DNA from 2 places in the Pararhizobium sp. LjRoot238 genome. Region 2 is predicted to be linked to the other one. Evidence: predicted binding sites of a transcription regulator. Region 2 holds the regulator's gene; the other holds the start of a gene.
The links. The regulator LexA, encoded in region 2, represses DNA repair genes until DNA is damaged. The targets are predictions, from matches to a motif close to TGTTCNNNNTGTGTTCNG.
Positions count from the first base shown of each region.

Region 1 (12,059 bases), on a different contig from region 2:
CGAATGCCCTTTGGGACTGGAAACATCGGCGACAGCAACAACTCCGCAATCTCGGCGATTTCGGTCGCACTCGCCACCGGCGCGATGACGGTCTTGCTGCGTGTGATCTGCGTGAAATCTGCCCACTTCACCTTCATCGTGACCGTCTTGCCGCGAATGCCATTGGCTTCGCAATAGCGCCAGACCTTGCCGATCAGCGGCTGCAGGCCCGCGCGGGCAGTGTCGAGGTCATGAATGTCCTCCCGGAACGTATCTTCGGCGCCGATCGATTTCCGGATGCGATCGGGTTTGACTTCGCGCTCGTCGATACCGCGGGCGATCCAGTAGAAATACGGCCCCGACTTGCCGAAGTGCTGCTGCAGGAAGGCGAGATCGCGGACTTTCAGATCCGCGCCGGTCTCGATTCCGAGTCTCAGCATCTTCTCCGCCGTCGCCGGTCCGACGCCGTGGAACTTCTTGACGGGCAGCGCCTCGACGAAGGCCGGACCGTTCTTTGGTGTGATGACGAAGAGACCATCGGGCTTGCGCTGATCAGAGGCCATCTTGGCGAGGAACTTGTTGTAGGAAACGCCGGCCGATGCGGTGAGGCCGGTCTCGGCCTTGATCCTGGCGCGGATTTGCTCGGCGATCTCGGTTGCGAGCTCCATGCCCTTGAGGTTTTCGGTGACGTCCAGATAGGCTTCGTCGAGCGAGAGCGGTTCGATCAGGTGCGTGTAGTCGGAAAAGATCGCATGGATCTGCTGCGAGACGGCCCGGTAGACGTCGAAGCGGTGCGGCACGAAAATCAACTCGGGACATTTGCGTTTGGCCGTCACCGACGGCATTGCGGAATGAACGCCGAATTTGCGCGCCTCGTAGCTGGCGGCCGCGACCACGCCGCGCGCCTGCGGATAGCCGACGGCAACCGGTTTGCCGCGAAGCTCCGGATTATCGCGCTGCTCGACCGAGGCATAGAACGGTAGAGTAGGCGATGAGCGCCTAGCCGCCTCGCAGCGGGTGGTCTCTCATCGCCTCTCGCCGAACCGGACGTGCGCCTTTCGTTACGCATCCGGCTCTCCAGAAGACATGGCAAAGTTGGGCGTTTTCATCCAGCCAAGAAGGAACCGGCGAATAGGAGTCCACGCGAGAATATACTGCTCGTGCAAACCCTCTTGCCATAGGCGTCTTGTCGGGCGGCGACGGCTCGGTCCGAAGGACCGCATAATGTCGCGCACCCTTGCTTTTCGGCGCTTCTTGCGAAGCCAGCACCAGATACGGCGCGTCACGAACCAGTCGATAGCCGTGAACACTTTTCCGGCTCTGGCGCAGTGGCGATAGTAGCCAGCCCAGCCGCGAAGGATGAGATTCAGTTCGTCGAGCTTCTGACCAAGGGTCACCAAATTCGTATCGACCTTGGTGAGTACCTTGATCTTGTGACGCAGATCAGCGGCTTTTGCTTTGGGTATCTCGATACGGGGGAAATATCCGTATCGTTTGTCCCATCGCATTGCGACATGAAATCCGAGGAATTCGAATCCTTCCGTCACTGCCGTGATCCTGGTCTTTTCCGGTGACAGTTCGAGACCGGTTGTCTGCCGAAGGTAATCCGCCAGGGCGGATTTCTCCGCGATGGCATCTTCCTTCGAGCCTGACACCAGCACAACAAAGTCATCGGCATATCGGATCGGGAAGAACACACAGCGTCCTAGCCGGCGATCCCGTCCTCGTGCGCTCAGTGCCGCCGCCGCCCCGTTGCAGAGGCGATGTTTCCGGATTTTCGTGCGGTGATAGGTCCATCGCTCGTAGCGTTCCTCGATCGCGCTTAGTGCGATGTTGGCCAGCAACGGGGAGATGATCCCACCCTGCGGCGTGCCGTTGTCTGTGCGCAGGAATTGGTCCTCCGCTAGGACGCCAGCCTTTAGGAACTGCCCCACCAACCCCATCACCAGCCGGTCGGCCACGCGTGCGCGCAGCCTCTCCATGAGATGGTGGTGATTGATGTTGTCGAAACAGCCCTTTATGTCGCCTTCGATTATCCAGTTGTAGGGCATCTGGTGCCGACGGCTGTCCTCGTCTCGCTTGCGCGGCAGGAGGGACAGTCGGATATGCTCCAAGGCCCCATGGGTGCTCTTTCCGGGCCGAAACCCGTAGGAGACCGGCCAGAATTGGGCCTCGAAGATCGGCTCGAGAACTGCTTTGACCGCGCCTTGAACGACGCGGTCCTTCACCGTGGGAATGCCCAAGGGTCGGAATTGCCCCGGTTTGCCCGGCTTGGGGATGAGCTTCCGTCGTGATGGACTCGGTTGGTATGCGCCAGAGCGCAATTCTCGCCGAATTCCATCAAGGAACGTCTGCTCACCTATCCTTTGCCGGACGCGGTCCACGGTGATCCCGTCGACTCCGGCGGAGCGCCTACCTTTGTTGGTCGAAACGCGCCGCCAGGCATGACGGATCATACGGGCGTCTGTAAGCCACCCCCAGAGATCGCGCCACGCTTCGTCGGGATTTGCCTTGCTCTGCTGGTAAAGTTTGCGTTGAACGCCGAGTACCCAGGCCTCATCGGCTTGATAATCCATGTCCATAGATTGCTTCTCCGTCGTGCAAACCTACCGTCTTCCTGCTTTCCTTCGCCCTGTGCGCGGTTTTCCCGCGCTCCGACTACTACGAAAGCTCCGCCCTCGGTGTCGTCCGTCTCCTGCCGTCGAGGCTAGCCCGGTTCCGCGCCGGGCAGACGATCCGAGTTCCCGTGTTCCGATCTCCAACCTTCGTGTCGTTAGACGGTGAGCTCTACCCCTGGCGATGCTGAGGACAGGCTGAGAGAGCCGTTCCTGTCCCGGACACGATGCCCGTGCCCAGCAGCAGGGATGGACTGAACCCTGCCGCTTCGGATCGCGTGACCTCCAGTGCCATCACACCAGCGGAGGCGTTGTCGATAAATACAGAGGCTTCCGGCGCTCACTTCGTTGTCTCGTCATAGACACTGCGGTAGCCCGGCCTACGAGTGGTGGCTCGTATCCGGTACATTTAAGGCCGATCTGCTTATGACACCCAACCGGCGACGCCCGGTCGAGCTTTTCGGCCCCCTTTCGGCTGTTGCTCTTACAGCCGAGACGGCATTCCAACCGTCGGTCGAAAATCAGCGAGCTTGAGAGATGATGTCTAAGTCATATTGTCACCTCTCTCGCGCCTTCACGGCGCACCATCCATGTCCACATGGACGATTTTGCGGATCGGCGTTGGCGTCATATCGTTCATGGCGGTCTTGCAAGAAAGCTTCAGGCTCAGTGTCCCTTTGCGGGTATTACCCGAAACAAAGAGAGAACATAGCAGTCTTCGCAGCGATATCAACACGCGTTTGCCCGCGACGCGGGGCTGCGGATCGATCACTTCCTGCTGAGCCCGCACTTGCTGACAATCTCAAGCAGGCCACGGTCGACAAGTCGGTGAGAGGCTGGGACCACACAAGTGATCATGCACCGGTGTGGATCGAGCTGCTCTAGACCGGTCAGGCTCAGAAAAGGCTCGGCTGGGCAACTGGTTCTCCGGCCTTCGTTACGATCGTCGAGCCATAAGGCTCCCGGGATGTTACGATCAGCGCATCGTTGGGCAGAGGACGGGCAAGTGCCTTGGCCTCATCCCACGGCGCACGCACCCAGACATCAGTCTCTTCCTTGGTCAGAAGCAGGACCGGCATAGCTTTCTCGTGGATGGGCTTCACAAGGTCATTCGGATCGGTGGTAAGGAAACCGTAGAGATCATCGGTCGTCAGTCCGTCCTTAACCTTCCGCACGCTCGTCCATTGCGGCACATGGATGCCGGCAAAGAACATCAGAGGCTTGCTTTCATCGTGTGCGAACCAAGCATTGGGGGTCCTGCCACCCTCTTCCTTACTGGCTGGATCGGGCTCCGCGAAGCTGGTCACGGGAACAAGACAGCGATGCTCAACACCAAACCAACGCTTCCAATGCGGGAAATTGAGAGTGCGCACATTCGTGGTGCCGCCATCCACCTGATCACGCAGCAAGGCCCCGAAGTCGACCTCCTTGCCCTTGGCTCGCAGTTTTTCGGCCTTCTTCTCAGCTTCTTTCTTGAGAGCGAATAGTGGGGAAGGCAGACCCCAGCGCGCATGCACCAACTGCTTTCTTCCATCGGCCGTATTGCGCACGATCGGCCCCATCTGATCCGGGTTCATTTGATACGCCGGCATGAGATTGATCATGCTCTCGGCGTCCTGAGCCCACTTGGCAACCCAGTCCTTGTCTTCCATGCGGTACAGATTGCACATTCGCAGCGCCCGTTCCGTGAAACTGCGAGGATCGTAGCCGATGGACCGATCAAATGCCAAGCGGCGAAGGTGAAGTTGCGATCCGTCGAAAATTTTTTCTCGGTTCTACCAAATAGCTGCAATCGGCCCATGGCCATGATTCGCAAAGCGAATCTCTTGGTTCCCTAAAGTTGAGAGATAATATTCCTATTCTCGGTTGCTTGACTCTTCGACGACATCGGAACAGATAGAGAACATCTGCAATTGAACGACATGAAGTCGAAACTCCAACACGGCCTTCAAGGGACGCGTGAATGATGACTGCTGCCCGCAACAGGGTAATTGCCGATCTACGCGACCGCATCGCCTCCCTCGAGGGCGGTTCGACGCGGAAGGTTGGCTGCCTTGCTTTTGGGGTTTCCGAAATAGACGCCGTGCTTCCAGGCGGCGGTCTGGCCTATGGGGCCTTGCACGAGTTCGCCGGTGGCGGGTCAGGAACGGTCGATGGTGCGGCAGCGGCCCTCTGCGTCGCTGGGATCGCTGCGCGCACGAAGGGGCAGATCCTTTGGTGCATGACGCGTCCAGACCTGTTTTTCCCGGCGCTGACGCAGGCGGGTCTCCATCCCGATCGCGTTGTCTTTGCCGAAGCCGATAGGGAAGAAGATGTCCTGGCGACAATGGAGGAAGGTCTTGGCTACGGTGGCCTGGGCGCCGTGGTCGGTGAACTCGTCCGTCTTCCCATGACCGCCTCGCGCCGGCTGCAACTCGCGGCGGAGAAGACCGGAACGATGGGGCTGGTCGTGCGACGATGGCGGCGGCAGACGGAGGCTTCGGATTTTGGCCAGCCGACGGCCTCGACATCCCGGTGGCGCGTCAGCGTACTGCCGTCGGAAGAGCTACCGGTTCCAGGCGTCGGGCGGCCACGATGGCTTCTGGAGCTGATGAGAGTGAAAGCGGGTGAGTGCGCAGAGTTTATTGTAGGAGCGTGCGATGCCACGGGTCGTATCCATTTATCTTCCGGATCTCGCGATCGACAGGATCAGGAGGGCCGACGGCGCGAGAATGCTGGCCGCTGACCGGCCGCTAGTCGTCATTGCGAAGAGCGGTTCGAAACGCTGGATCGCGGCCGCGGACGAAACAGCCCGATCGGCGGGCCTTCATATTGGCATGCCGGCAGCCAAGGCGCAGGCCATCGTGCAGGGTCTGCAGATGGTCGACGCCGATCCGATCGCGGACACCGCGGCCCTCGAACGCCTCACGCTCTGGGCGTTGACGCAGTACACGCCGATTGTCGCAATGGATGCGCCCGACGGTATCGTCATGGACACCGAAGGCGCCGATCATCTCCAGGGTGGCGAGGCGCTCATGCTATCCGGCATCGTCAATCGCTTTCGTGCCAAGGGGCTGACCGCACGTGTTGCGATTGCCGACAGCTGGGGTGCGGCGCATGCGCTGGCACGGGTGAGCCCGCGCGATACCGTGATCGCTGCGCGGCGTGAGACATCGCGTTTCGTCGAGCGGCTACCGGTATCATCATTACGATTGCCCTCTGAAATCGTCAGCGGCCTGCGGACCCTCGGGTTTCAGACGATCGGCGAGCTTTCGGCCACACCGCGCGCGCCGCTTGCCCTTCGCTTCGGTCCCGAAATCGGCCGTCGTCTCGACCAGATGTATGGGCGGCTGCCGGAGCCGATCGATCCGATCCGTCCGATGGATGTCATCGAAGTCAGCCGCGCCTTCGCCGAGCCGATCGGCGCGCCCGAGACCATTGCCAAATACGTCTCGCGGCTGGTCGTTGAACTCTGCGAAGCGCTCCAGCGGAAGGGCCTCGGCGTTCGCCGCGCAGACCTTCTCGTCCGTAAGGTCGACAATACCATGCAGGCGATCCGTGCTGGAACTGCGAAACCCGCACGCAATGTGGCCTGGCTGACAAAGCTCTTCAAGGACCGGATCGAGAAGATCGAGCCGGGCTTCGGGATCGAGAAACTCTCGTTGGTGGCTGTCATCGCCGAACCGCTCACCGAAGTGCAGAAAGCGTCCTCCCTGATCGAGGAGGAGATCGTGGATATCGCGCCGCTGATCGACTTGATCGGCAATCGCGGGCAGCGTGTCTATCGCATGGCGCCTGTGGCGAGCGATGTGCCCGAGCGCAGCGTCAAGCGCGTCAGTGCGGTTGCCGAGGAGACCAGTGCCTCATGGACCTTGCACTGGCCCCGACCCGTTCGCCTCCTCTCCCGTCCGGATCTGATCGAGGTGATCGCGCTGCTGCCGGATCATCCACCTGTGTCGATGACCTGGCGCGGCAAGCGACGGCGGGTGAAACGCGCCGACGGCCCGGAGCGGATTTTCGGCGAGTGGTGGACGAGGGGTTCCGAGTTCGACGCGGTACGTGACTATTTTGTGATCGAAGACGAGAGCGGCGAGCGATTCTGGATATTCAGGTCGGGCGATGGCATCGATGCGGCGACCGGCTCCCACAAGTGGTTCCTGCACGGGATATTCGCATGAGATATGCCGAACTCCAGGTCACGACACATTTCTCATTCCTGCGCGGAGCATCGTCGGCGGATGAGCTGTTTGCGACCGCCAGGGAGCTCGGCATCGCGGCGCTCGGCGTCGTCGACAGAAACTCGCTCGCCGGCATCGTCCGGGCTCTCGAGGCGTCCCGTGCCACAGGCGTTCGCCTCGTGGTCGGTTGTCGTCTCGATCTACAGGACGGCATGTCGATCCTGGTCTATCCGACCGATCGTGCCGCCTATTCACGCCTGACCCGGTTGCTGACGCTCGGCAAAGGCAGGGGCGGAAAGGCTAACTGCATCCTGCATCTCGACGACGTCGCGATCTATGCCGAGGGCCTGATCGGTATTCTGGTGCCCGATCTACCTGACGACACCTGCGCGATGCAGCTCAGAAAGATGGCGGAGATGTTCGGGGACCGGGCCTATCTCGCCCTTTCCCTTCGCCGGCGGCCGAACGACCAGGTGCGGCTGCACGAGCTGTCGAACATGGCCACACGTTTCAAGGTGAAGACCGTTGTGACGAATGACGTTCTTTTCCACGAACCGTCGCGCCGTCAGCTGCAGGACGTCGTCACCTGTATTCGCACCAGAACCACGATCGATGACGTCGGTTTCGAGAGGGAGCGTCATGCCGACCGTTATCTGAAGCCTCCGGAGGAAATGCAACGGCTGTTCCCCCGCTACCCGGAAGCATTGGCCCGAACGATGGAAATCGCCGATCGCTGTCGGTTCTCGCTCGAGGAGCTGACCTATCAATATCCTGAAGAGGCGATCGTCCCAGGTAAGGACGCGCAAGCGTCTCTTGAGCATTATGTCTGGGAATGCGCGCCTACGCGCTATCCGGAAGGTCTGCCGGACAGCGTTCTGAAAATCATTCGGCATGAGCTCGACCTCATCCGGGCCATGAAATACGCACCCTACTTCCTGACCGTGTTTTCGATCGTCCGATATGCCCGCAGCCAGGGCATCCTCTGCCAGGGGCGGGGATCCGCCGCTAACTCCGCCGTCTGTTACATTCTAGGCATCACCTCCATCGATCCGGAGACAAATGACTTGCTCTTTGAGCGCTTCGTATCTCAAGAGCGCGACGAGCCGCCGGATATCGATGTCGACTTTGAGCACGAGCGCCGCGAGGAGGTCATTCAGTGGATCTACAAGACCTACACACATCAGAAGGCAGCACTTTGCGCGACGGTGACACGGTATCGCGCAAAAGGGGCGATCCGTGATGTCGGCAAGGCGCTCGGTCTTCCGGAGGATATGATCAAGGCGCTGTCATCGGGCATGTGGTCCTGGTCCGCCGATATGGTCGGCGACCGGAACCTGCGCGAACTCAACCTCAATCCCGACGACCGTCGCCTCGCACTGACGCTGAAACTTGCGCAGCAGCTGATGAGCGCGCCCCGGCATCTCGGCCAGCATCCCGGCGGTTTCGTGCTAACGCATGATCGGCTCGACGATCTTGTCCCCATCGAGCCCGCATCAATGGCCGACCGGCAGGTGATCGAATGGGACAAGGACGATGTCGAAGCCCTGAAGTTCATGAAGGTCGATGTCCTGGCGTTGGGGATGCTGACCTGCATGGCGAAAGCATTCAAGCTGATTGAAGAGCATAAGGGCGAAACGATCGATCTCGCAAACATCGAACAGGAGGATCATGCCACCTATGCGATGATCAGAAAGGCCGACACGCTCGGAACGTTCCAGATCGAAAGCCGGGCACAGATGGCAATGTTGCCACGGCTGAGGCCGCGAACATTCTATGATCTCGTCATCCAGGTGGCGATTGTCCGGCCCGGGCCGATCCAGGGCGACATGGTGCATCCCTATCTGCGCCGACGCGAAGGCAAGGAACCGGTCGAATACCCGACGCCCGAACTGGAAGCGGTGCTTGGAAAGACGCTCGGCGTGCCTCTCTTCCAGGAGTCGGCCATGAAGGTAGCGATGGTCTGCGCCGGCTTTACCGGCGGCGAGGCCGATCAGCTTCGCAAATCGATGGCCACGTTCAAGTTCACCGGCGGCGTCTCAAAGTTCAAGGACAAGCTGGTCTCCGGCATGGTGAAGAATGGATATTCGCCGGAGTTTGCTGAAAAGACCTTTTCGCAGCTCGAAGGTTTTGGCTCATACGGGTTTCCGGAAAGCCACGCTGCGAGCTTCGCGCTCATTGCCTATGCCTCCAGCTATGTCAAATGCTATTACGCCGACGCGTTCTGCGCGGCCTTGATCAACAGCCAACCGATGGGTTTCTATGCGGTCGCCCAGATCGTCGGCGACGCCCGCAACCACGGTGTGGAGATCCGGCCGGTCTGCATCAACCGCTCTCGCTGGGACTGCACGCTCGAGCCGGTCGTGGGTGACGAGCGCCGCCATGCTGTCCGACTGGGTATGCGTCTGGTACGTGGACTGGCCGCAGTCGATGCGGCACGCATCGTGGCCGCCCGTGCCGATCAGCCCTTCGACAGCGTCGACGACATGTGGCGGCGCTGCGGGGTGCCGGCGGCGTCGCTGGTCGAACTGGCAGAGGCCGATGCTTTCCTGCCGTCGCTCGAACTTCAGCGTAGAGACGCGCTGTGGGCGATCAAAGCCTTGCGCGATGAGCCACTGCCACTCTTTGTTGCTGCGGCCGAGCGCGAGATGAAGACGATCGCCGAGCAGAAGGAGCCTGATGTCGAACTCCGGCAGATGACAGATGGGCACAATGTCATCCAGGACTACAGCCACACCGGGCTGACACTGCGCGAGCATCCGATCGCCTTCCTGCGCAAGGACCTTGCCGCTCGAAGCATTGTTACCTGCGGAGAAGCCATGTCGGCCCGAGATGGCCGTTGGTTGATGACCGCAGGCCTCGTTCTCGTCCGTCAAATGCCCGGATCGGCAAAAGGTGTGATGTTCCTGACGATCGAGGACGAGACCGGTCCGGCAAACGTCGTCGTCTGGCCGAAGCTCTTCGAGCGGCGCCGGCGCGTCGTGCTCGGATCGAGCATGATGGCAATCAATGGCCGCATCCAGCGGGAAGGCGACGTCGTGCATCTGATCGCCCAGCAACTGTTCGATCTGTCGGGCGACCTATCCGCCTTGGCGGATCGTGATGGGGAGTTAAAACCGCCGACGGGTCGCGGTGACGAGTTCGCCCACGGATCGCCGGGAAGTCGGGATTCGCGAGATCGATCGCCGGCGGTCAAGCCGAGGGACATTTTCACACCGGATCTTCATATCGATACGCTGAAGGTGAAGAGCCGGAATTTTCATTGAGTGCCGCTGGCGGCTATAGTGGAGACGCGGTCAAAAGCAAAGCAACAGGGACACTGAGCGCTGACGCCGTCAATGCCCACATAGACGCTAGTTTGATCAGGCGCACTCGACGCGCGCGCCCTTCATCCCACTCGTATGCCATCCTCAGTCCTCCGAGCGCCAAATGAAGCATTCCGATGGATTGGAGTCGAGTCCGAAAAAAACACGGGGTCGGTCGCCGCTCATAGCGGCTGCACCATTATCCCGCTTTCGACGGCACGCCTCAGGAGTCGCCGAAACCATGATTTTCGGCATTCTTATAGGCGATTTTCAAGGGCAGTGGTTCAGGTCGCTGCGAGATCGCAAATCTTTACCGCCAGATCTAGCGAACGTTCGAAGGCTGGTACCGGCAAGAACTCGTAGCGCGAATGGAAGTTGTAGGCGCCGGTGAAAAAGTTAGGGGTCGGGATTCCGCGGGCTGACAAGGCGGCGCCATCGGTACCACCACGCATCGGGATGAGTTTCTTCTCGATCCCGAGTTCGTCCATGGCGCGCAAGAGCAGAGCCGCCGCACGTTTGTCGCTGGCGAGATTCCTGGAGATATTTTGATAGGTGTCGGTCACGCGGTAGCGGATGTTTCCGCTGGGATATCGGGATCGTATCCGTTCTGCGACTTCGGTGATTCGAGCCTTGCGCCGATCGAAGCCCGCGTCGTCAAAATCCCGGACCAGCACGGTCAAGGACGCTTCGCTGTCGTTTGCCACCAAGTCCTTGAACCAGAAGAAACCTTCGCGATCCTCGCTATGTTCAGGCATGTCGTTTCGGTCGAATTGTGAGATGAAGTCGACGGCCATCAGCAGTGGATTGACCAGAGTCCCCTTCGCCGACATCGGATGTGCGCTGACGCCTTTGAAGACAATCTCGCAGGATGCGGCATTGAAAGTCTCGAGCACCACTTCGCCGAGTTCGCAGCAATCGATCGTGTAGGCGAATGCGCAAGAGAAGCGGGTGAGATCGAGCGCCTTGGCACCGCGCAATCCGATCTCTTCATCCGGCACGAAGGCGATGAAGACGTCGCCGTGGCTGTCCAGCTGATCGAGTTGGCCGATAAGCGTCATGATGATGGCAATAGCTGCTTTGTTGTCGGCGCCGAGCACGCTGGTGCCGTCGCTGAAGATGATGTCTTCGCCGATCCAGGAAAGAAGTTCCGGGTGCTCGACGACCCTCAGCCAGATATCCTCTTGACGGTTGAGGCAGAGGTCATTGCCTTCGAAGCGAAGGACTTGCGGTTGGACGAAGGGCAAGAGGCCGACATCGACCGTGTCGAGATGGGCGATAAAGCCGATGGGTGGCACCTCAGGTCTGGTGCCCCGTTTGACGGCCGTCACGATGGCATGTTCGTCGGCAACGACGTCACTCAGGCCGAGTGCGCGCATCTCGTCGGCGAGCAAGGCGGCAAGCACCGATTGACCGGGCGAGGAGGGTAACGATTGGGAGTGCCCGTTGCTCTGGCTCTCTATTGCGGCATAGCGAAAAAACCGGCTGATTAGCTCTTCCCGAGCGTCCATGATTTTCATTCCTTGTCACTCAAATATGCAGGCCACTGCAGGCCTCGTTCGGAGCGTTGCTGAGATTGATCTGCACTGTTGTGCGCCCGTATGACGTGCGGGCAGTGATGCAGCCGGCCCCTTCGGTAGGCTGCGCCCTCGGCTAGACCCGGATGGTACCGATATCGCCGGCGATGGTGATCTCGACGCCGAGTCTGGCGGATTGCTCGGAAACTCGACGCAGGATGCGTTTGGCGCGCTCACCGGTCGCCAGATGTGGTGCCAGGCGCCGCTCGAGCACCCCATTCTGCAAGGCTTCGTCGCCGCCGATGACAACAGGATGAAGCGTGATCTCGACAAGGCCATTGTCGGGGCCGAACGAGCATCGTCCGACGACGCTCTCCCAAACCTCCGGCGCCGTCCAAGTCGATTTTTCCGAGCGGACATGGAAAATGAAGTTGCCGAGGCTGTAGAAGATCGGCCGGCTCCGATAGATTTCGATCGGCTGAAGGACCGGCG
Region 1 is NZ_CAXUPP020000003.1:48,780-60,838, forward strand. It holds partial or broken gene dinB (DNA polymerase IV) at 1-956, opposite strand, end outside; gene ltrA (group II intron reverse transcriptase/maturase) at 1,041-2,561, opposite strand; partial or broken gene ACSQ3F_RS24930 (exodeoxyribonuclease III) at 3,322-3,479, shown strand; gene ACSQ3F_RS24935 (SOS response-associated peptidase family protein) at 3,491-4,264, opposite strand; gene ACSQ3F_RS24940 (ImuA family protein) at 4,561-5,319, shown strand; gene ACSQ3F_RS24945 (Y-family DNA polymerase) at 5,234-6,751, shown strand; gene ACSQ3F_RS24950 (error-prone DNA polymerase) at 6,748-10,014, shown strand; gene pepT (peptidase T) at 10,338-11,561, opposite strand; gene ACSQ3F_RS24960 (CapA family protein) at 11,704-12,059, opposite strand, start outside.
Region 1: the regulator LexA is predicted to act here: its motif matches at 4,483-4,500, upstream of ACSQ3F_RS24940 (ImuA family protein).

Region 2 (12,059 bases):
CTGCGAAACTTCGATGTTGCGCTCGCTGCTATAGGCACCGTCAGAAGAGGCATAGGCGACGCGGTCGCCGACCGCGAAGGTGCTCACGCCATCGCCCACCGCCGTGACGATACCTGCGCCCTCCTTGCCTGGAATGAAGGGAAGTCCCTCTGCGGATTTATAGAGGCCGGTGCGAAAGTAGACGTCGATGAAGTTCACACCGACGGCGACCTGGCGAATCTGGACTTCGCCAGGTCCTGGCGGCGTCAGCGTGATCCCCTCGATTTTCAGAACATCCGGCCCGCCAAGAGCGCGCACGACAATGGCCTGTGCCATAAAACCTCCTCAACCCCGCCCGAGGCGGGGAAATATCTGCAAGATAAAGCCGATGATATAGAGATAAAGACCCGTGCCGACGACGCCGGCGACGACCCATCCGGGCGTGTCGAAATGCAACAGCAGCGCGTAGATACCAAGCACCGACCAGATGGCAAAGACGGCAAGATTGAGCGATCGCAACCGCTGGACGCGGACCGGATGAAGGAAATTGATCGGCATGAAGGTCAGGAAGACCGAGACGAAGACAACGATCGAAGCAGCGATCTCGCTGGCGTCGATGACGAACAGCGTGAACACCACCATGTTCCAGACGACGGGAAAGCCGGAGAAGAAATATTCGTCCGTCTTCATGCCCATGTCGGCGTAATAGATCGCGCTCGACATGACGATGGCGCCGGCGGCGACGAAGGACCAGGGCTCGCCGATCATGCCGCTCTGATAGAGCGCGAAGGCTGGCAGGAGGACGTAAGTGACATAATCGATCACGTTGTCGAGCGTATCGCCCGACCAGTTCGGCAGCACTTCCTTGACCCGCACCTTCCGCGCGATCGGCCCATCGATGCCATCGACGGCCAGCGCCAGGCCCAGCCACCAGAACATGTCGACGAACCGGTGCTCGGCCGCAGCAACAACGCCGAGAAAGGCCAGAAAAGAGCCTGATGCGGTGAGGATATGGACGGAGAAGGCACGGATTTCGGCGTAGGGTACGCGCTTGTAATTGAAAAACTTCATCGGCAGACGCACCCTGTCCTTACTCTGCGCTTTCCCCCCGAAGCATGCTAAACCGGCCCCTGCTGAGGGCCCACGCTCCCGTACCCGCCTTGTCGCGCGGTGTTGGCGGTAATATGCACCCTTTCAGTTTGGCTGCCAGCAAAAATCACCGGCCCTTCATAAAGCGCGGGAATCAGTTGTGGACACATCTTGGCCGCTTGCGCCACTTCACCCCATTTCCATCATCAGCGGTGGCGGGTAAGATTGGTGCAATATCGCCAAGCATGAGCAGGAAACGAACGTCATGGATCACTTTGAAATCGCGGTTGTCGGCGCCGGGCTTGCCGGATCGCTCGCCGCCCTCGCCTTGGCCGATTCCGGGCGTAGTGTCGCGCTGATCGCACCCCCCGTGCCCGCACACCCCGACGCGCGCACGACGGCGCTGATGGATCGCTCTCTTGATCTTGTCCGGCAGCTGGGCCTCTGGGATGCGATCGAACCTTTGGCGGCGCCGCTCTCCACCATGCGCATTATTGACGGCACCAACCGGTTGCTGCGCGCACCGACAGTGACCTTTCATGCTGCCGAAGTGGGCCTCGACGCCTTTGGCTACAATATCCCCAATGCCCCCTTCCTCTCGCTGCTGGAAAAGGAGGCCGAAACCCGCCCGTCGCTCACGCGCGTCGTCGCCAGCCTGGCGAGGATCGAATTCGACACCAAGCGGGCGATCCTGACCCTTGATGATGGCCGCGCTGTCATCGCCGATCTCGTCGTCGGCGCCGATGGACGAAAATCGAGAGTGCGCGAGGCGGCCGCAATCAACGTCCGCAACTGGTCCTATCCGCAAAGCGCCGTGGTGCTCAACTTCGCCCACCAGGTGCCGCACCAGAACATCTCGACCGAGTTCCACACGCCGGACGGTCCGTTCACGCAAGTACCGCTGCCCGGTCCGCGTTCGAGCCTCGTCTGGGTGCAAAAGCCGGATGCCGCCGCAGCGACGCTTTCGCTTTCACCCGAGGAACTCTCGCTGGCGGTGGAACAGCGCATGCAGTCTATACTGGGCAAAGTCACTGTCGAAGGCACGGCGCAATCCTTCCCGCTCTCCGGCATGGCTGCCAAGGCTTTCGGCAAGGACCGCGCCATTCTCATCGGTGAGGCGGCGCACGCCTTCCCGCCGATCGGCGCGCAGGGACTGAACCTCAGCCTTCGCGACATCATGGCGGCGACCTCGCTGCTTTCCGACCTGCCGACCATCCCGGACGATTTTGGCGGACGTTATGACCGCAGGCGGCGAGCAGACGTTCTCACCCGCACCGTCAGTGTCGATCTGCTCAACCGGTCACTGCTGTCCGATTTCCTGCCGGTGCAGATGCTGCGCGCGGCCGGGCTGCAGGCGCTCGCCAGCGTTCCGCTGCTGCGCAATCTGATGATGCACGAGGGGCTGAACCCCGGCAGCGCATTGCAAACGCTGCGCAGTTCCATACGGGAAAAGATCGGCTGGCAGCGCGCCTGAACCGATCAGGTAAAGCAGCGCCGTTACCGTCACGACCGACGGGACGGTGGTGATCAGGATCGTCGCCGATGTCCGCTCCTGCCAGACACCATATTGCTGGCCGATGACGAAGACGTTGGTCGCCGTCGGCAGCGAGGCAAGCAGCACGGCCGTCTGCACCCTCACCGGCAGGATTCCTTGCCAGCCTGGCTGTCAGATAGCCAAGCAAGATCAGGCCGAAGAACGGCAATACCAGACCGGATATTTCGGCCATTTTCTTCCGCGGAGCCTCTGTTTGAGGTCCGTGCTTAGCCGATTTGCATCAGCACGGGAAAGGTCTCCTGGAACCAGATCGCCATCGAACTGATGAAGCCGAAAACGAAGGCAAGGCCTGCAAGAATCAGGAAAACGCCCATCAGCTTTTCGACCAGGCCGAGATGACGGCGGAAGCGCGACAGGAACCTCATGAAGGCGCCGGAGAACCCGGCGGCGATCCAGAAGGGGATCGCTAAGCCCAGCGAATAGACCGCCAGCAGCATCGCGCCATCGCCGACGGTGTCGCGCGCGGCTGCGACCCCAAGGATCGTGCCCAGCACGGGGCCGATGCAGGGCGTCCAGCCGAAGGCGAAGGCAAGCCCCATGATATAGGCGCCGGACAATGTCGCCGGCTTCCCGCCGCCCTGGAACCGCGCTTCGCGGCCGAGAAAGCCGATGCGGAAGACACCAAGGAAATGCAGGCCCATGATGATGATCACGATACCGCCGATGCGCGACAGGATGTCGATATGCTGGCGCAGTACGAGGCCGATGGTCGACGCCCCTGCCCCGAGCGCCACGAAGACGGTGGCAAAGCCCAGCGTGAAGAAGAATGCCGCTCCGAACACCGCGCGCCGCGTGCCGGCGATGGCGGCCCCACTTTCGCCGCCGCGAAACTGATCGACCGAAATGCCCGCCATGTAACAGAGATAGGGCGGCACCAGCGGTAGGACACAGGGCGAAAGAAACGACAGCGCGCCCGCCAAAATGGCGGTCCAGATGGAAATATCAGCAATCGACACCAGTTCAGAACTCCAGCTTGCAACAAGCTCGCGCCGTCTTAGCGCCGATGCCGCCGCCAAACCAATCACCTTTTGGCGATCTCCCTGCAAATCATCGAATTTACACTTGTCGCCCGTTTTTTGGGTTGACCAAAACAAGCCCGCTGTGCATATGTCCGCCCACTTCCGCCGGGCACGAAACGCCCCGGTTTCTGGGAGCGCGTAGCTCAGCCGGTAGAGCAACTGACTTTTAATCAGTAGGTCCAGGGTTCGAATCCCTGCGCGCTCACCAAAAAAGTCAAACGATATCAGCTAATTACGTCTGCCTCCTACTTATTCCCAACCATGCATCGCTCGCTGGGGTCCGCTGGGGTTCTGGCCAGCGACATGCTTGGAATCTGCATTGCCCCGGCCTTTCGACTTGTGCAGTATCCACCGCAGTTTGGAGGGAATCGTATGGATCATTCAGATGCAAGGCGGCTCGTACAGGGCTATTTGGATCTCGGCGGACAAACCACGTCCTACTCTAATGGCGCGACCGTGGTCGTAAACTGGATGGACGATAATCCGGAGGCCAAAAGGTACTGGCAAGAAAACATCAAGGTTCTCGCAGAAACGGATCAGTTTGACGTTTGGCGAGCGCTGCCGACAACGCCTGGACGTTCTACAACGATCGGAAGACCAGAGGATTTGTGATCGGGTTAATTTTTTGCTGCGGATTTTTGGGGAGGGATAATGAAACGGCTAATTGACCTTAGGACAGTTCGCGGAATAACCGCTACGTGTTTCTTGGGGTGATGGTGTAGTTCCACTCTGGATGGAAGGCGTCGCCTTTGACATGGAGGCCTGCCATCTGGGCATCGGAGACCTTGACGCCTTTGTGGTAGGTGCGGGTGTCGAGGGCGCATTCGACCTTGAGGCCGGTCTTTGTCGTGGTGGCACCGATCAGTTCGACCACGGCCAGGCGGCTTTCGAGCGGGCGGCCGCGCCAGTTCTGGGTAATGTGGCAGAACAGGCGGTGTTCGATCTTGTTCCACTTGGAGGTGCCGGGCGGATAATGGTGGACGTGAAGGACCAAGTCGGTCTCGTCGGCCAGTTTCTGCAATTCCAACTTCCATAGCCTGACGCGCGCGCCGTTTGAGCCGCCGCAGTCGGCCGTGACGGTCAGTTCACTTGCCTTGGGATAGCGCTCTCGTCCCATGCGATCGAGCCAGCACCGGATCGACTGGACGGCGAACTCGGCCGTATCGGCGGTAATGCCCAAGCTGACGAAGCCCGCGTTCGCCGTCACGTCGTAGATGCCGTAAGGCACCACCTTGCCCAGTTCCTTGTCCTCGAAGTCATGCACCTTGACGCGGATCGGCGTGCCTTTCGGGCGATAGTCGCTGCCGACATTCTTGTAGTTGCCCACCAGTTCCTTTTTCTTGGTATCGACCGAGATGACCGGTTGGCCCTTGGCTTGGGCCGCAATCACCTTCGTGTTGATGTGCTCGAACTGGGCGTTGCGATCGGGATGGTGCGAGCCTTCGTCCGCCTTGCGGTTGCGCTGACGCGAAAAGCCCAGCTTCACCAACTCCTTGGCCACCGTGTCGGCGCTGATCGGGTGGCCCATCGCCGTCAGCGTGTCGGCGAGTTTATCCATACTCTTCGACACCCAGAGCAAGGGCCGCTCGGGATCGCCCAGCGTGGCCGGCTCCACCAGTCGCTTCAACTGCGCAACAAGCCCAGGATCAAGCGCGCTCACCGCCTTGCGCCCGCCGCCAGCACGCCGAACCTGACCCAGCCCCAGAGGCATGGCATCCAGGTCGTCCTGTCCGCGATTGATCGTCGACCGCGCCAACCCGGTGATCCGCGAGACTGCCGCAAGCCCGCCCCATCCCGCCGTGCTCGCCTCGGCCGCCGCGAACATCCGACGCCCGCGTTCATCGAGCTTGCGCCCCACTGTCTCCCAGCGGTATCTGATGCCATCCTCGTCGATCATGCCATCGACATACGTCTATCTGATCCGGCCGGGAATCCCCCGCACATGAGTCAATCAGACGCACCCTCGACAAATGACGATTCAGTTATTGTTCGGAGCGTCCTAACACCGGATGAAGCGAGAAAACATCTTCTCAAAGGTAGCAGCTACTTCAGCGGAGACTTCCCCGACTACCTGAATTTCGAACCGATCCTAAACGGCGTTGAAGCGGTTTTAAAAGGCGGCAACTTTTCCGCATTCAAAAGCGAGAACCCCGCGAATCTTCCAGACGTAAACTACAGCTTGATCTCAAATAAGGACGGCAGATTCGCTTGGCGCCCGCTCGAACTGATTCATCCGGCTATATATGTGTCATTGGTCAATCTGATTTGCGAGCCAGGCAATTGGCAGCATATTGTCTCTAAGTTTAAGGAATTTGAGCAAGGCGTTGTCGAGTGTTGCAGCGCTCCAGTCCTGTCGGTTGACGAACAATCTGACAACGCCACTCAAATATCCAGCTGGTGGCAACGCGTTGAACAACGATCTATCGTCCATTCTCTTGAATTTAGTCATATCATGCATACGGATGTCGCCGATTGTTATGGATCGCTCTACACACACAGTATCTGTTGGGCTTTGCATGGACTTGAAATCGCAAAAAAAGAGAAAGGCAAAGGAACGGTTCTTGGCAATAAAATCGACAATCATGTTCAGGCGGGCCGGTATGGCCAGACAAATGGCATTCCACAAGGCTCTAGTCTTATGGACTTTCTTGCCGAGCTTGTCTTAGGCTATGTAGACCAACAAATTTCACTTGTCTTGACTAAGTCGGCCGACTTTAAAATTTTGAGATATCGAGATGATTTCCGGATTTTCGCGAATAGTGATGAAAAATGCGAGCAAATACTCAAGGTAGTAAGCGACAAGCTGCGGTCAGTTGGTATGAAGCTGAACGTCGGGAAAACAGTCTCGAATACAAACGTCGTTGCCGGCTCAGTCAAAGAAGACAAATTGGCTGGTATCGAGTTGCAAGATTTGGGCACTGCTAATGCCGCCACAATCCAAAAACAACTTTTAAGGCTCCATGCGTTTGGGCGCCGTTTTCCAAATAGCGGCGCTCTTCGCAAGCTTGTCGGAGGTCTTCATAAAAAAGTTGCGGGCCAGAAACTAAATCCCGGCGATCTCGACGTGCAGGTGGCAATTGCAACAGATATTGCGATGGTGTCTCCATCCACCTTTCCTGCGATCGCCGGCATTCTCAGCAACCTGATATCACTAGCTCCAAAAGCTGAAAAAGAGATACTCTGGGCAGGCGTGCACAGAAAGATGGCGAGAGTGCCTCACAATGGATATCTCGAGATATGGCTGCAGCGGGTGACAAAACCAAAGTCTGTTGGCATTGAATTCGTAAGCTCCGAACCAATATGCGAGATCGTGAACGGAAAGTCAGCGAAACTCTGGGAAAACAGTTGGATCGCAAGCAAAGACCTGATTGCTGCATTGGACGTGTCTAAAATCGTGGTGAGCTCCGCAGCCGATGCAGATGAAGCCATGACTCTCGAAGAAATCGAGTTGTTCATTCAAAATGCAGATAACTATTGATGTGGACATTCCGGTTCACGCCGCGATCGCGAACTCCTGATCAAACACCGCCGGCGAGAGCGTGGGGAACGTCAGGATGACGGCTGCCTTCTTGCAGTAGTAGTGCATCTTCGAGATACACGCCTTGCTGCCGTATCTCGAAGTTGACACCTTCGTAACGAACGACGACCCGCAGCATTCGCATTGCCGGAGGTGACGCTGGTCTTTGCGGGCGGCCTGGTAACACGGACGGCTGCAGAATTTGTTCACCTTCATGATTGACGGAAGAAACAAACTTTTAATCAGTATGTCCAGGGTTCTAATCCCTGCGCGCTCACCAAAAAAGTCAAATAAATCAAATCATTACTGGCGATTCCGGCTTGCCTCCTCGAGCATTTTTGCATTGGGGTTCCGTTTGGCGTCTTTGATCGCAATTAGCATTACCGCGCTAGCCTACTCGTGCCTAAATCCGCCGGCGCGCAAGGAGGGAATTGTATGGAATTGTCAGAAGCTGTTGGCATTACAATCGTCGTGACAGGTATTGGCGTTTGGATGAATGCGTTTTCCAAGTAGTTGAGCCTTGGGAGGCATTACGTGGAAGTCTAGATTGCCGCGGCTTACTAGGAGCGCTCAGCCGGTGACTTTATCGGTGATTGCGATGACCGTCGTCAGGGCCGGTGTATTGGTCTGCGCCCAAAGCTGGTATCCCACCACGCTCGCCAAAATGGCCGACCAAATGGCGAAATCCCCGATACGAAACAGTGGTTCTCTCTTTTTCATCACAGTCATCTCAAATCCAGATTTTCTGAAGACAATATCGCACCGGGCGTTCAATTTTAGAAGACGACGTTCAGTGAACACAGCATTTCAGATTGAACAATAGGGCGCTGTCACCGCGGGAACCAACCCCGCGCGCTGGTGGTCGGGCCAGCGCGAATTTTGAAAGCCGGAGCGGCACTTTCTGACGGGAATCACGCGATAACGATTCACTCGATCGCCAAATTGTGCTAGGTTCCGCATGGAGGCAGACCACACCGGTTGTTGCGACCCGGCTCTGTTTGCCTATCGGATCGCCAGTGCAGTCTTTGGACTGGGATTTGACCCATCCGCGGTGAAGGAGAACGCCATGCATTACAGCGTGCAGTTTTTCACCTGGACGCCAAAACAGGGCGTTCATCAAGTCGGCTCGACGATCGAGATCGATGCGGTCAATGCAAAACTCGCGGCCGTGTCACTGTTGGGCCTGAGGCTGGATGAGACCGGTGCGGCCAAGAAATTGGCAGTCCGCGTCTGGAATGCGCCGGACGACAGCAAGGCCGATTGCGAATGCTTCTACTATCATTGACGACCGGCCGCATTCCGCAGCGAGGCTCTCCCTCGCTTCGTCGCCATTGATTCGGTTTTGCGAACGGCGTGGCTTATCTCCACAGGATTGCATCGTCTCCGGCGGCCGCGTCGCCCCGTGGCGCATATGGAACGCACCTTTGCCGGTTTTCGCGAAACGTCGGAATTGTTCGTTCAACGCGGCGAGAGGCGCGTCGTCGGCCGCTGGCCGGCGAGAACATCACGCCAATATCCGTTCATGGCGGCGTGATGCAACAAGGCTGCCAACATAGTTGAAGCGGCGACCCTATCCAATTGCGAATATTGTGGAAAATTTTGGAGGCCTCGCCCGGAATTGAACCGGGGTACAAGGATTTGCAGTCCTCTGCGTCACCACTCCGCCACGAGGCCTCGTAACGATCATCACTTAATCGTGACGGGCGTTTAGACCGATTTCCGATCCAGTGCAAGACGCCTTGACCGAATTCCAGTTTTTTCTCATGGGCGAAACCAGTCTCCCATCCGTTGCCGCTTCGCTTCGTCAGGAAATGCCGCGCATTGCTGGATGCGCCAGTCCGCCAGCGCTCATTGTCACGCCGCCGCTACCGTCAATTTCCAAAGAAAATCAGCCGTCTGCATCCGCTGGCGTTCGTATTCGGCCTGCCGCTTAATGGTAACGTCGGATCAGACCCACCAGTTTGCCTTGAATCTTCACCCGGTCGGGGCCGAAAATCCGGGTCTCATAGGCAGGGTTGGCAGCCTCGAGCGCGATCGATGCGCCCTTGCGGCGAAACCGCTTCAGAGTCGCCTCCTCATCGTCCACAAGGGCGACGACAATCTCTCCGGGGTTGGCGCTGTTGGTATTGCGGATGATGACGGTGTCGCCATCGAGAATGCCGGCCTCGATCATCGAGTCGCCGCGCACTTCCAGCGCATAATGTTCGCCGGCCCCGACCATCTCGTGCGGCACGGAAATATCGTGCGTATTGTTCTGGATCGCCGAGATCGGCACACCGGCCGCGATTCGCCCCATGACGGGGATGGAGACAGAACTGTTCTCATTGTTGGCCGCTGCGGGTTTGGCAGCGGTCGGCGCCGGCGGAGCGCCGCGGCTGCCCTGGATGACGCTCGGCGAAAAGCCGCGCTTGGGCTGGAGGCTCATGGAATAGGCCTCCGGCAGCTTGATAACTTCAAGCGCGCGAGCCCGGTTGGGCAGACGCCGGATGAAGCCGCGCTCCTCGAGCGCCATGATCAGCCGATGAATGCCGGACTTGGAAGCGAGGTCCAGCGCATCCTTCATCTCGTCGAAGGACGGCGGCACGCCCGATTCCTTCATTCTTTCGTGAATGAACAGAAGCAGTTCCTGTTGCTTGCGGGTCAGCATGAAAGATCACTCCGGAATCGAGAAACAAATCAAGAACGAACACTATATGTTCCATATGTGTTCCGCAAGCCCCTAAAATTCGTTGAACTTTTTCAAAGCGCGAATTTTTTGGCATGCCGCGCCGAAAACCGGCATTCAGCACGCCGCCAAGGAACATTTGCAACCGTCCGTCCGTTTTCCGCCCATGTTGAACCCATTGGAGCGGCACGGTCTGGCGCCGTTGCGAGGAGGCTGAAATGGCAGGCCATGCCGATGAACGCGGCAACAAGGTTTCGACCGAAGACACGAACCGGACCGTGAAGGTCAGCGCGGTCGAGGCGTGGCAGGGGTTGCTGGGCCGCCCGGTATTAATGGTTCTGATCGGCAGCCTCGTGCTTGCCCTCATTGCCTTGGCGGGCGCCGAGATGTTCGGCGAAAGCACCGGCAATGATGCCGCAACGCAGGTTCAGGAAACGACGCCTGCGGCCAAGGATGCGGCCCCGGCCGATCAGGGTACCGTCAACAATACGCCGGCGACAGGCAAACAGATGCAACCAGCCCCGACCGACAAGGATCCGACCCCGCAAACCGGTTCCGGCGGCTAGGAAAGCCATCCTGCCACGTCATGGTTGAAGGCCTTCCGGCCCCGGCGCGCCTTTGCAGATTGGCACCGGATTTACGACGTCTGCCGCTTGCGCGCCCACCAGACGGAAAGTCTGCGGCGCTGGCGCCGGACGAAGGCGAGGTCATGCGACAGCACGATCAGGCCCAGGGGCACCATCCAGAATCCCAAAACCGGCAGAAAACCCAGGATGCCGCCAAAGAGCAGCACGGCGCCAAGGGCAATGCGCAAGGCCCGCGATTGAGGCAGGCGCAGGCGCCACGACCCGAGAATGAGTTCATGCGTGCTCGCATCGATACCGAATTTTTTCGTTTTCTGCGGTTCTGCCATAAACTCACCTGTCGAACTCTCGATGCAGTCCATCGGAGAGGGATTTCAATTGCTCCCGCTTCGCGCGGGCACGCTCTCTCCAGATGGGGAGTTCTCCACAGTCAGACAAGATTGTGCACTTTTTTTGAAAAACCGCTTGGCAAATCGGAAAAGCATTTGTATTAGCAGCCTCACTTCTGCAGCGCGCAGATGATCCCTGGTAGCTCAGCGGTAGAGCATTCGACTGTTAATCGACAGGTCGCCGGTTCGAATCCGGCCCGGGGAGCCAGTTTCAAAGGGCTGCACTTGATGGTGCAGCCCTTTTTCGTTACATATTTTCAATGATGCGAGACCGGCCAGCCTGCCCTTAATCGCCTCGACCCTGTTCACAACCGCATTGTCGCCTATACTCTCGGTGCAGTTTCGCGCGCATTGCAGCGGGATCGCTGTCCTGTCGTCCGACGATATTTGCGCTGGGACGACGGGCTTGGTGCGCCGGCTCTGACGGCGCGGGATCACAATGACAACCGAAAAAGTGTCGCTGACCGAAGAGAAGGAAACCCTCCTCATCACGCTTTACGCGAAGGCCGGGGAAAGCCGCCTGCCGGATTCGCTTCTGCAGGATCGTTTCGCCGCCGAGGTCGTCAGCCGGATCGACTATGACTTTTCGAGGCTGAAAATCGATCGCGACGTGATGATCAGTGTGGCGTTGCGCGCCCATATTCTCGACGGCTGGACACGTGACTTCATCACACGCCATCCCGACGCGACCGTCCTGCATCTCGGCTGCGGGCTGGACAGTCGCATATTCCGCATCGATCCGGCGTCGAACATCCGCTGGTTCGACGTGGACTATCCCGAGGTTGTCACGCTGCGCCGCAAACTCTATCCCGGGCGCGACGGTTATAGCCTGATCGGGTCGTCCGTGACGGACCCGAATTGGCTCGCAGATGTGCCCGCCGACCGTCCGACGATCATTGTCGCCGAGGGGCTTTTTCCTTATCTGCCGGCCGACGAGGTCCCGAAGCTGCTGCGGCGGCTTACCGCGCATCTCTCGCGCGGTGAGTTGGTCTTTGACGGCTATAGCCGGCTCGGACTGGAACTCATCAGTTGGCAGCCTTCGGTGCGCGCGACCGGAGCAAGCCTGCGTTGGGCGATAAGCGATCCGCGCGACCTCGAAAAGCAGGTTCCGCGGCTGAAACTGCAGACTGAACTGCCGGCCTATGATCCGGAAGGTTACGATCCGAGACAGATCGCCAGGCTATCCTGGGCGGCGCGTCTGACGATTCTCGCCTTTGCCGCAGTCCCGGCCCTTGGGCGAATCGGCTGGCTCTTGCGCTATC
Region 2 is NZ_CAXUPP020000001.1:3,463,901-3,475,959, reverse strand. It holds gene ACSQ3F_RS16930 (quinone oxidoreductase family protein) at 1-315, opposite strand, end outside; gene pcsA (phosphatidylcholine synthase) at 325-1,050, opposite strand; gene ACSQ3F_RS16920 (UbiH/UbiF family hydroxylase) at 1,334-2,542, shown strand; partial or broken gene ACSQ3F_RS16915 (AEC family transporter) at 2,513-2,710, opposite strand; gene ACSQ3F_RS16910 (cytochrome c biogenesis CcdA family protein) at 2,830-3,579, opposite strand; tRNA gene ACSQ3F_RS16905 (tRNA-Lys) at 3,775-3,850, shown strand; gene ACSQ3F_RS16900 (hypothetical protein) at 4,015-4,254, shown strand; gene ACSQ3F_RS16895 (ISAzo13 family transposase) at 4,337-5,539, opposite strand; gene ACSQ3F_RS16890 (RNA-directed DNA polymerase) at 5,585-7,120, shown strand; gene ACSQ3F_RS16885 (hypothetical protein) at 7,136-7,270, opposite strand; gene ACSQ3F_RS16880 (hypothetical protein) at 7,730-7,888, opposite strand; gene ACSQ3F_RS16875 (hypothetical protein) at 8,226-8,444, shown strand; tRNA gene ACSQ3F_RS16870 (tRNA-Cys) at 8,760-8,833, opposite strand; gene lexA (transcriptional repressor LexA) at 9,090-9,806, opposite strand; gene ACSQ3F_RS16860 (hypothetical protein) at 10,043-10,390, shown strand; gene ACSQ3F_RS16855 (hypothetical protein) at 10,462-10,737, opposite strand; tRNA gene ACSQ3F_RS16850 (tRNA-Asn) at 10,931-11,005, shown strand; gene ACSQ3F_RS16845 (class I SAM-dependent methyltransferase) at 11,237-12,059, shown strand, end outside.